DNA from 2 places in the Agromyces cerinus genome. Region 1 is predicted to be linked to the other one. Evidence: riboswitches for the same ligand, from Rfam matches in the RefSeq annotation. Region 1 holds a riboswitch; the other holds the start of a gene.
What was found. A riboswitch is a leader RNA that binds a small molecule or an ion and turns the genes downstream of it on or off. The one in region 1 is predicted to bind thiamine pyrophosphate.
Positions count from the first base shown of each region.

Region 2: another riboswitch for thiamine pyrophosphate. It lies ahead of JOE59_RS05035 (ECF transporter S component); the one in region 1 lies ahead of thiM (hydroxyethylthiazole kinase).

Region 1 covers NZ_JAFBCT010000001.1:25,323-30,835, forward strand. The annotation lists gene JOE59_RS00115 (bifunctional hydroxymethylpyrimidine kinase/phosphomethylpyrimidine kinase) at 1-1,201, opposite strand, end outside; gene thiE (thiamine phosphate synthase) at 1,198-1,860, opposite strand; gene thiM (hydroxyethylthiazole kinase) at 1,857-2,729, opposite strand; TPP riboswitch at 2,720-2,832, opposite strand; gene JOE59_RS19020 (fibronectin type III domain-containing protein) at 2,915-5,005, opposite strand; gene JOE59_RS00135 (fibronectin type III domain-containing protein) at 5,041-5,513, opposite strand, start outside.
Region 2 covers NZ_JAFBCT010000001.1:1,116,428-1,121,940, forward strand. The annotation lists gene JOE59_RS05020 (alpha-L-fucosidase) at 1-1,286, shown strand, start outside; gene JOE59_RS05025 (DNA polymerase IV) at 1,389-2,654, shown strand; gene JOE59_RS05030 (hypothetical protein) at 2,719-3,051, shown strand; TPP riboswitch at 3,138-3,247, shown strand; gene JOE59_RS05035 (ECF transporter S component) at 3,287-3,922, shown strand; gene JOE59_RS05040 (ABC transporter ATP-binding protein) at 3,924-5,414, shown strand; gene JOE59_RS05045 (energy-coupling factor transporter transmembrane component T family protein) at 5,411-5,513, shown strand, end outside.

The sequences.
Region 1 (5,513 bases):
CGAGGTACGCGGTCGTGGCGCCGTCGGGCTCGGCGACCGGACTCTCGCCCGCCCCGTCGAGTGCGCTGCGCCCGGCCGCCGGGCCGAGCCAGCTCTCGTGCAGCTCGAGCTCGCCGACGATCGAGCCGTGCGCGGAGTTCGCCCAGAACGCCTGCGCCGGGGCATCCGGTGCCAGCCTCGCGGCCTCCGCGAGCACGCGAGCGTAGTCGCGGAGGTAGAGCGCATCCTGGGCGAGGTAGCCGAGGAACGGTTCGCGCTCGAGCGAACCGTCGGCGAGGCTGCGGATGAACGGGAGTTCGTCGATCTCGTGCCGCACATCGGCGATGCCGGCCCACCATTCGGCCTCGACCTCGGCCGGAATCGGCGCGGTGCGGGTGCCGCCGCGCGCCCAGAGACCGGCGAAGTGGTTGATGGGGCCGTGCCCGCCGCCGACCCCGAGCGCCTCGCCGTGCCGCAGCGATTCGCGCAGCCAGCGGCGTGCCTCGGCGATCGCGGCCGACCAGTCGCCGTGCTCGGCGGCGAGGGTCGCGATCGCGGCCGAGAGCGAGCAACCGGTGCCGTGCGTCGCCGTGGTGGCGATGCGATCGCCGCCGAAGTCGACGATCGTCGCGGTGCCTGCGTCGACGAGCGCGTCGGGCGCGACATCGTCGGCGAGGTGGCCGCCCTTCGCGAGCACCCGCACCCCGTACCGCGCCGAGACGCTCTCGGCCTGCGCGATCGCCTCGGCCCAGGTCTCCGCCACGACCGGTGGCCCGTCGCCGGAGCCCGCGAGGACCGCGAGCTCGCCGAGGTTCGGGGTGACGAGGTCGGCGAGCGGCAGCAGCTCGCGCATCGCCGCTTCGGCGTCGGCGTCGAGCAGGCGGTCGCCGCTCGTCGCGACCATGACGGGGTCGAGCACGACGACGGGCGGACGGGTGCGCTCGAGCCAGTCGGCGACCGTGCGGATGACCTCGGCGTTCGCGAGCATGCCGAGCTTCACGGCGTCGATCGTGATGTCGTCGGAGATCGCATCGAGCTGCGCCGCGAGGAAGCTCGCGGGCGGCACGTGCACGTCGCGCACACCGCGGGTGTTCTGCGCGGTGAGGGCCGTGATCGCAGCCATGCCGTAGCCCCCGACCGCGGAGATCGACTTCAGGTCGGCCTGGATGCCGGCGCCGCCCGAGGGGTCGCTGCCGGCGATGCTCAGCACTCGAGCGGTCATCGCGCCGCCTCCCATCGGTTCGCGAGATCTCGGGCCACGGCTCGTGGGTCGTCGGCCGCGCAGATCGCCGACACGAGTGCCGCACCGGCGGCGCCGGCCTCGCGGAGCGGCGCGATGTCGGACGCCGTGATGCCGCCGATCGCGACGCACGGCAGCTCCGTCTCTGCGGCGAATCGGGCGAAGCCGTCGATGCCGAGGGCCGGCGGATGGTCGGGCTTCGTCGATGTCGGCCGGATGACGCCGACGCCGAGGTAGTCGACGGTGCCGCGGGGCATCCGGCGCAGTGCCTCGAGGTGGGCGGGCGTGTTCGCCGTGAGGCCGACGACGGCGTCGGGGCCGAGCCGGTCACGGGCGATGGCCGCGGCAGCGTCTCCCTGGCCGAGGTGCACGCCGTCGACCGGCAGGCCGCTCGCCCGTGCTGCGATCGCGAGGTCGAGGCGGTCGTTCACGAGCAGCACCGCCCTCCCGTCGATGACCTCCGCGAGCGCTTCGAGCTGGGCGAGCAGAGCGGATGCCTCGGTGCTCTTGTCGCGCACCTGCACCACGCGCACGCCGCCCGCGACGGCCTCGGCCACGACCGAGACGACACCGCGCTCGCCGCAGAGCGCGGCATCGGTGACGAGGTAGGTCGAGAGGTCGAGGGCTGTGCGCGCGCTCACGAGCGCACCAGCGCGGCGACGCCGCTCGCGTCGACGACCGAGACGCGCACGCGGGCGCGCTCGACGACCTGTTCGGCCGTGAGCTGCGCGAGTGCGTCGAGGAATCGGGGTGCGAACGTGCCGGGGCCGACGGTGCCCACTCCTCCGGGTGCGGCGGCTGCGATCTCGGCGGCGACCGTGTAGACGAGCGTCGCCGCGACGGCGCCCGCGAACGGGTCATCGGCGACGGCGAGGAACGCCGCGGTGACGGCCCCGAGCGCGCAGCCGCCGCCCGTCACGAGCGTGAGCAGGGGGTCGCCGTTCGCCACGCGGGCGATGCGGCGGCCGTCGGTGATGAGATCGACCGGGCCCGACACTGCCACGACCGAGTCGTGCGCTGCAGCGAGGTGAGCCGCGGCATCCGCTGCCGAATCGGTGGAATCGGAGGCGTCGACCCCGCGGCCGCCGCTGCCGGCTCCGGTGAGGGCGATGACCTCGCTCGCGTTGCCGCGGATCACGGTGGGGCGGAGCACGAGCAGTTCGTGCGCGAGCGCCGTGCGCACGGGCAGGCTGCCGACCGCGACCGGGTCGAGCACCCAGGGCGTGCCGGCCGCGTTCGCCGCGGGCACCGCCTCGCGTGCGGCGTCGCGCTGCTCCTCGGTGGGGGTGCCGAGGTTCACGAGGAGCCCCGAGGCGATGCCCGCGAAGACGCCGGACTCGCCGCGGATGTCGACCATCGCGGGCGCTGCGCCGAGCGCGAGCAGGGTGTTGGCCGTCACGTTCGTGACGACCTTGTTGGTGATGCACTGCACGAGCGGCGTCGCCTCGCGAACGAGGTTCAGCAGTTCGGCGGAGTGCCGGGCAGGGTCGATGGACAGACGATCGCTCAACGCGACATCCCTTCGCTAGTTCGAACTAGATCAGGTTCGACGGGTGTGTTCTCAGCCATGCCCGCTTCGGGTGAAGCGGCGCACGGCACCCCGTGTCACTGCGGTCGAGCCTAGTGGTCGACGACGGCAACGAGAACGGGGGCGGATGCCGCATGGCATCCACCCCCGATCGGTTCGTGCGGTCGTCAGCTCACGCGTCGAGCCCGTACCCGCACGATCCCGTACGCCGCGCCGCCCGCGGCGAGCAGGGCGAGCGCGAGCCATCCGAGCACGTCGACGAGCGGGGCGCCCGTGGACGCGAGCCCCGCGCTCGTCGTCTCCTCGCCGGAGCCGGCCGCGGCGACCGTGATCGACGAGTTCGCGACCTCGACGCCGTCGATCGTGACGACGATCGTGTGCGCGCCTGCGGGCGTCGCAGCCGGGATGGTTCCCGTGAAGGTGAACCCGCCGTCGCTGTTCGTCGTCGCCGAGCCGAGCGTCTGCGGCGTCGAGTGGAGCTCGACCGCGAAGCCGTCGGTGCCCGGCGCCAGGCTCTCGCCGACGACCGTGATGCGGCCGCCCGGCACGAGGTCGCCGGTCACCGTGACCGTGCCCTTCACCGTCGTCGGGTCGACGGCGGGTGCCGCCACCACGGTCACGGCGGTCGAGGCAGCGGATGCCGCAGACGTGCCGACCGTGTTCCGTGCGGCGACGGTCGCCGTGTACTCGCCGGCGGCGAGCCCGGTGAAGGTGCGCGTCGTCGTGCCGGCGGGCACCGAGACCGGGGCGGCGCCGTTCAGCGAGACGAGGTACTCCGTGATGGGCGAGCCGCCGTCGGCGGGTGCCGCCCACGAGACGGTCACGTCGGTGCCGGCGACCGTGGCGCCGGGCGCCTCGGGGGTGGCCGGCGCGGTGGCGACGACCTCGGGGTCGTACGGCAGCGCATCGAAGAAGGTGCCGAGGGCGGCGATCGCCTCATCGGCGAACGCGAGCTGTGCGGCGAGACCGGCGGGGTCGGGCCGGTCGGCGTACCGCCCGGGCAGGTCGTTCACGTACCACCACTCGGTCATGTACTCCTTGTAGGTGCCGTCGGCGTTGGCGTGGATCCACTGCTGTGCGATCGGCGCGGGCTCGCCGCCGACGGTGCGCGAGCGGTCGTACTCGAGCAGGTACGGCACCTGCAGCTTCTTCGCCGTGGCGAGCGCCTTCGAGGTGTCGCCGCCCGGGAAGTAGTCGACCTGGCCCGAGACTCCGGGCACGTACTGGGTCACGAGGTTCGGCAGGTACTTCGTGACGAGGTCGCCGTAGAAGTCCGCGAACTCCGAGCCGGTGTCGCGGATGTGCAGGTCGTTGCCCGAGTTGCCGTCGAGGCGCAGGTCGAAGAAGTAGACCTTCGCGACGTCGTTCGCCACGGCCTGCCGGTTGACCTCCTTCAGCACGGCGCGGGTGTTGTGGCACCACGTGCCGCCGAAGAGCAGCACGTAGTCGCCGTCGCTCTCGAGCAGGTTCACGAGCTCGGGGTAGGTGATCGTCTGCACGCGCCAGTCGGCGTCGGCGTCGCCCAGCACCGTCGCGCCGCCGTAGACGTCGCGGCCGCCGTAGGCCGAGGCGTGCTTGGCGTTCACGACCTGCTCGGTGAACGTGAACTGGTCGCTCGTGTCGAGGTCAGCCGCCGTGCCGAGCACGGCGGCGACCTCCGCCTTGAAGGCGGCGAGCGCGGCCGGGTCGGCGAGCTGCGCGGCGGTCACCGGAGTGGTGATCGCCGAGACGATGCGGTCTTCGGCGCCGCCCGCGAGGTGCGCCGAGTCGTAGACGAAGAGCGTCGGGTCGTCGGTGCCGTCGAACGGAGTCTGCGTGTCCTTGCCGAGGGCGTTGGTCACGAGTCGTGCCCAGAGCGGGGCGACGTCGGCGTTCGTCGTCGTGCGGATGTCGAGACGGTCGCCGTCGAGGCGCGGGTCGAAGTTGTAGATGCGGTCGACGCCCGCGGCCTTCGCGACGTCGTTGATGGGGCCGATGGTCGCGGCCGTCTGGGCGTCTTCCGGCCCGCCGATGAGGAACGCGAACCGGCCCTCCTGGCCGAGCAGGTATTCGAACCGCTCGAACGTGACGGTCTCGTAGACGCTGCCGGTGCCGAGCCCTTCGTAGGCGTCGGCGAAGTAGTCGACGGTATCGGTCGGGCTCTCGGGTGCTGCGGAGGCCGGGGCCGCCGCGACACCGCCGAGCACGACGGTGCCGGCGATGGCGAGTGCGGTCAGCATCGCCGCCCGCCTCGGGGTGGGGCGCTGGTGGTCGGGCACGGTGCTTCCTTTCTCTGGGGGGTTGGCCGGGCCGGTCATTCGGGCACGGATGTCTCGTCGGGCTGCTCGCCGTGGGTCGCCGCGTTCGTGCGGCGGCGGGCGATCAGCCGCTGGCCGAGCAGCGCGAGTGCGCCGACGGCCACGAGGGCGACGAGGATGCCGGCGCCGGCGAGCCATTCGGGTGCTCCGCCGTTCGAGGCGGCGCTGGTCTCGACGGCCTGCGCGGTGGGCTTCGCGGTCGATCCGGTGATGGTCACCGACTTCGACACGCTCGACACGGGTGACTCGCCGACGGCGTTCACGGCGACCAGGGTCGCTGTGTACTTGCCGGCGCCGAGCACGCTGAAGGTGTGCGAGGTCGCGGTCGCGGCGAGGGGGATCGCGGTGCCCTCGTTGAGCGAGAGCTTGTAGCCGGTCACCGGCGACCCGCCGTCGGTCGGCGCCGCCCAGATCACGGTGAGGGAGCTGCCCTTGACGGTCAGGCGCGGCGCGGCAGGCGCGAGTGGCG
Region 2 (5,513 bases), 1.1 Mb from region 1:
CGGAGGAAGGCGCCGAGTTCGTGGCCGAGAACCCCTTCGGCATGTTCCTGCACTACGGCATGGGCACCATGACGAACGTGCAGTGGGCAGATCCGAACACGCCGGCGAGCGCATTCGATCCCGGGGCCGACGTCGACCCGAAGGTGTGGACCGATGCGATGACGTCGGCCGGCATGGATTTCGGCGTGCTGACCGCGAAGCACCACGACGGTCATGCACTCTGGCCGACGCGCTACTCCGACTACTCGATCGCGAACAGCCCCTACCAGGACGGTGAGGGCGACCTCGTCGCCGACTACGTCGATGCGATGCGCGATGCCGATCTCGGCGTCGGGCTCTACTACTCGATCTGGGACCGGCACAACGGCGAACCGGTGTCGCTGATCAAGAACCAGCTCCGCGAGATCCTGACCCAGTACGGCACCATCGACTACCTCTGGTTCGACGGGTGGGGCTGGCACATCCCGTACACCCAGGTCGAGTACGAGGGCCTGCGCCAGTTCATCCACCAGGTCTCGCCCGAGACGGTGGTCGCGAACAACGACCACTTCTCCTCGCTCGACACGACGGACGTGCTCGTCTGGGAGGTGCCGGTTCAGGGCTTCCCGCCGGCCGACGACACCCGGCCCAAGGACGCGTCCGACACGCTCGACTCGAACTCGACCTGGTTCCACACGACGAACACCGGCGCACCCAAGGGCGCTCGTCAGATCGTCAGCTCGCTCAACCGTCTGAACGCGGGCAACTCGCTGTACCTGCTGAACGTCGGTCCCGACAAGGACGGCAGCATTCCGGCGTCGCACCTCGCCCGCCTCGCCGAGATCGGTGAGCTCCGGCAGAACCCGCCCGGCGAGAACATCGCGCTCGGCAAGCCCGCGACCCAGTCGAGCACCTACACGGACGTGAGCACCGTGCTCGCGGCGTCGAGAGCTGTCGACGGCGACTACTCGACGCTGGCGCACACGAATTCGGAGACGAACGCCTGGTGGCAGCTCGATCTGGGAGCGGTGACGGGTCTCTCGAGCGTCGAGCTGTTCAACCGCACGGACTGCTGCACCGCGCGGAACACCGACTACTACCTGTTCATCTCGGATGAGCCGTTCGACACCTCGCTGACCCCGGAGGAGCAAGCGGCGGTGCCTGGCGTGTGGTCGCACCACGAGACCGGGCAGATGGCGGCGCCGACCACCGTTGCCACGCCGGTCGACGGGCGCTACGTGATGGTGCAGCTGGCGGGCACCAACTACCTGGGCCTGCCGGAAGTCGCGGTCTACCCCACGAAGTAGGCGATCCCCCCGAGCGCCCCCGCGCGAGCAGCACGGCTCGAGCGGGGGCGCCCGGCGCCGACCTGGTCCGACGATGACGGCGGCAGCGGATAGGGTCGCAGCATGAGCAAGCAGGACGGCTCGTCGCGCCAAGTGACCACCGGTCCGGTCGACGACTCGGCGACACCGATCCTGCACGTCGACATGGACGCCTTCTTCGTCTCCGTCGAGCTGTTGAAGCGGCCAGACCTCCGAGGCAAGCCCGTGCTGGTCGGCGGCACTGCGGGGCGCGGCGTCGTCTCCGCCGCGAGCTACGAGGCACGCAGGTACGGCGTCAACTCGGCCATGCCCATGTCCATCGCCCTGCAGCGCTGCCCGAACGCGATCGTGCTGCGCGGCGACTACGCGAGCTACACCGAGTACTCGCGCCGCGTCATGCAGATCTTCGAAGAGGTCACGCCGCTGGTCGAGAAGCTCTCGATCGACGAGGCGTTCCTCGACGTCTCCGGCGCCCGGCGCCTCCACGGCAGCCCGGCCGAGATCGCGTGGGGCCTGCGCAGGCGCGTGCGCGACGAGACCGGCCTCACCTGCTCGGTCGGCGTCGCGGCGACGAAGTTCGTGGCGAAGGTCGCCTCGAGCCGGGCGAAACCCGACGGCATGCTCGTCGTGCCGGCCGACCGCACCCTCGAGTTCCTCCATCCATTGCCGGTCTCCGCGCTCTGGGGGGTCGGCAAGGTCACCGAGGAGTCGCTCACCCGCATCGGACTGCGCACGGTCGGCGACGTGGCCGCCATGCCCGCCGACGCGCTCGCACGGGCGCTCGGGCCCGCACTCGCAGCGAAGCTCGCTCACCTGTCGATGGGCGTCGATGCGCGCGACGTCGTCACCGGGCGCGAGGAGAAGAGCATCGGGCACGAGGTCACCTTCGGGTACGACCTCACCGACCTCGACCAGTTGCGGCGCGAGCTGCTGCGACTCTCCGACGATGTCGCAGTGCGGCTCCGCCGTGCCGGGGTCGTCGGGCGCACGGTCGTGCTGAAGCTGCGCTACGGCGACTTCCGCACGGTCACCCGATCACGCACCCTGGGGGAGCCGACCGACGTCGCGAGACGCATCTACGACGAGGCATCCGCTGCGCTCGGCGAGCTCGCCGGAGACGGGGCCCGCATCCGCCTCATCGGCGTGCGGGCGGAACAGCTCCGGACCTCGGGCAGCGGGGCGATGCTGTGGGACCCAGACGAAGAGTGGCGCGAGGCCGAGCGCACGATCGACGAGGTGACAGCGCGGTTCGGTCGCGGAGTCGTGCGGCCCGCCTCGCTCGTGAAGCGCGCAGCCGACCGGGTCGAATCGTCGCGTCGCAACGAACCCGGCGCCGGCGACGTTCGCTGAATCCCGGTGCCGGCGAATCTCGCAAGGGGTGGTTCGGGAGCGAGCGCGCCGGTAGCGTTGACACATGGCTGAACTCGTTCTGGACCTCGCTGAGACCGTCGCCGGCGTCGGCGTGAAGACCTCCTACGGAGACCCCGTCGACATCGACGGCACCACGCTCGTGCCCGTGGCGCTCGGGTACTACGGCTTCGGCGCCGGCAGCGGCTCCGACGGTGCGGGCGACGAGGCCGGTGGTGGTGGCGGCGGCGGACTCTCCATTCCGCTCGGCGCATACGTCGGGCGCTCGGGCGATGTGCGTTTCGAACCGAACCTCATCGGGCTGCTGCTCGTCGCCACTCCGCTCGTGTGGGTCACCGGCAAGGCGCTGCGAATGGTGATCCGCGCGCTCAAGCGCTGACCGCGACCGGGATCGCGGTCAGCCGTCGTTGGTGCGTGCCGGTGTGACCACGGCGACGTCGCTGCCCGCGCCATCGGCGTATACTCGTGCTCGAACACGGGAGTCCGGTGAGCCGGGCTGAGAGGAAGGTTCTCAACCTTCGACCGTCGAACCTGATCTGGGTCATGCCAGCGCAGGGAGGCCAATCACATCTCAATTTCCCGTGCCTCTTTCCACGAATCGAAAGGGCACGACAGTGCACACTGCAGCATCAGAAACCAGCAGCCCCTCCACGCCCCGCAAGACGCGCGATCTGCGCTGGCGGGTCGTCGATATCGTCGTCGCCAGCGTCATCGGCGTTGCGACCGGGCTGCTCTTCCTCTTCTGGAACAACATCGGCTACGCGTGGTTCAGCGCGGCCGATGCGCTCACGCCGGGGCTCGGCGGCATCGCCGTCGGCATCTGGCTCATCGGCGGCGTGCTCGGCGGGTTGATCATCCGCAAGCCGGGTGCGGCGCTCTTCGTCGAGCTGCTCGCGGCGATCGTCTCGGCGCTCGTCGGCAACCAGTGGGGCATCGAGACGATCTACTCCGGTCTGGCGCAGGGTCTCGGTGCCGAACTGGTGTTCGCGATCTTCGCGTACCGCCGATTCGGGCTCCTGACCGCGATGCTCGCGGGTGCTGCTGCCGGCGCCGCGGCATGGACGCTCGAGCTCTTCACCTCGGGCAACCTCGCGAAGTCGGCGGAGTTCCTCGGCCTCTACTTCGCGACCGTCGTCATCTCGGGCGCACTGCTCGCCGGGCTGCTCGGTTGGCTCATCGTGCGCGGTCTCGCCGCGACGGGGGCGCTCAATCGCTTCGCCGCCGGTCAAGACGTGGCCCAGCGGGTCTGACGTGTCGCGCGAAACCGGTGCCACCCGGCCCGCGCGCGTGGAGGCGCGCGGGTGGGGGTGGCGGCACGCCGGGCGCAAGCGATCTGCGCTCGACGGCATCGACCTCGTCATCGCCGCGGGGGAGCGGGTGCTGCTGCTCGGGCCATCGGGGTCGGGTAAGTCGACGCTCCTGCATGCACTCGCCGGAGTACACGGCGGGGCTGAAGAGGGCGAGGAGACCGGCTCGCTGCTCATCGACGGCGAGTGGCCCGGAGCCGTGCGCGGGCGGGCGAGTCTCGTGCTGCAGGATCCCGACTCGCAGGTGATCCTCGCGAGGGTCGGCGACGATGTGGCGTTCGGCTGCGAGAACCTCGGCGTTCCGCGTGACGAGATCTGGCCGCGCGTGCGTCGTGCCCTCGACGAGGTCGGCCTCGACCTCCCACTCGACCACTCCACGAGCGTCCTCTCCGGCGGCCAGAAGCAGCGTCTCGCGCTGGCGGGCGCCCTCGCGATGGGCCCAGGCCTGCTGCTGCTCGACGAGCCGACGGCGAACCTCGACCCCGCAGGCGTCCACGAGGTGCGGCAGGCGGTCGCTCGTACGCTCGATCGAACCGGCGCGACCTTCGTCGTCGTCGAGCATCGCGTCGACGTCTGGATCGACCTCGTGACGCGTGTCGTCGTGCTCGGTCGCGACGGGCGGCTCATCGCCGACGGCGAGCCGCAGCACGTCATCTCGACGCAGCGCGACGCCCTGCTCGCCGCAGGGGTGTGGGTGCCGGGCGTGCGACCAGCGGTTTCCGCCGCGCGGCCCGCGCCCGCGGCATCCGTCGTCGATCTCGATGCCGTCGAACTTGCGATCGGCCGCCGCAGCGACGCCGTCGTGCGCAGCGGCCTCTCGCTCGCCTTGCCGCGTGGCGCCTCGACAGTGCTCACGGGGCCGAACGGTGCCGGCAAGTCGACGCTCGCGCTCACCATGGGCGGCCTGCTGGCGCCGCTCGGCGGCAGAGTGCGCGCCTCGATCGAGCTCGCCGCCGGGCTCAAGACGGATCCGATCCGCTGGCGGTCGCGCGAGCTCCTCACCCGCATCGGCACCGTCTTCCAGGAGCCCGAGCATCAGTTCGTGGCGTCGACGGTGCAGCGCGAACTCGAGGTCGCGCCGCGCGCGCTCGGTCTCGACGCAGCGACCACGGCTCGACGCACCCGCGAGGTGCTCGAACGACTGGGGCTCGACCGACTCGCCGAGGCGAACCCGTTCACTCTCTCGGGCGGTGAGCAGCGACGTCTCACGGTCGGGTGCGCGCTCGTCGCGCAGCCCGGCGTCGTCATCCTCGACGAGCCCACCTTCGGGCAGGACCGCCTGACCTGGATCGAACTCGTGACGCTGCTCCGCACGCTCGTCGACGACGGCACGACGCTGCTCTCGGTCAGCCACGACGCCGCCTACCTCGACGCACTCGGCGACCAGCACCTCGACCTCGGCAGCGACGCGCTGCGCATGGAGGCGGCGGCATGACCACGACCATGACCACGACGACCCCGCGACTGCACCTCGTCGACCGCGTGAACCCCGTGAGCCGCCTCGCCGCGGCGATGCTGCTCACGACGCCCCTGC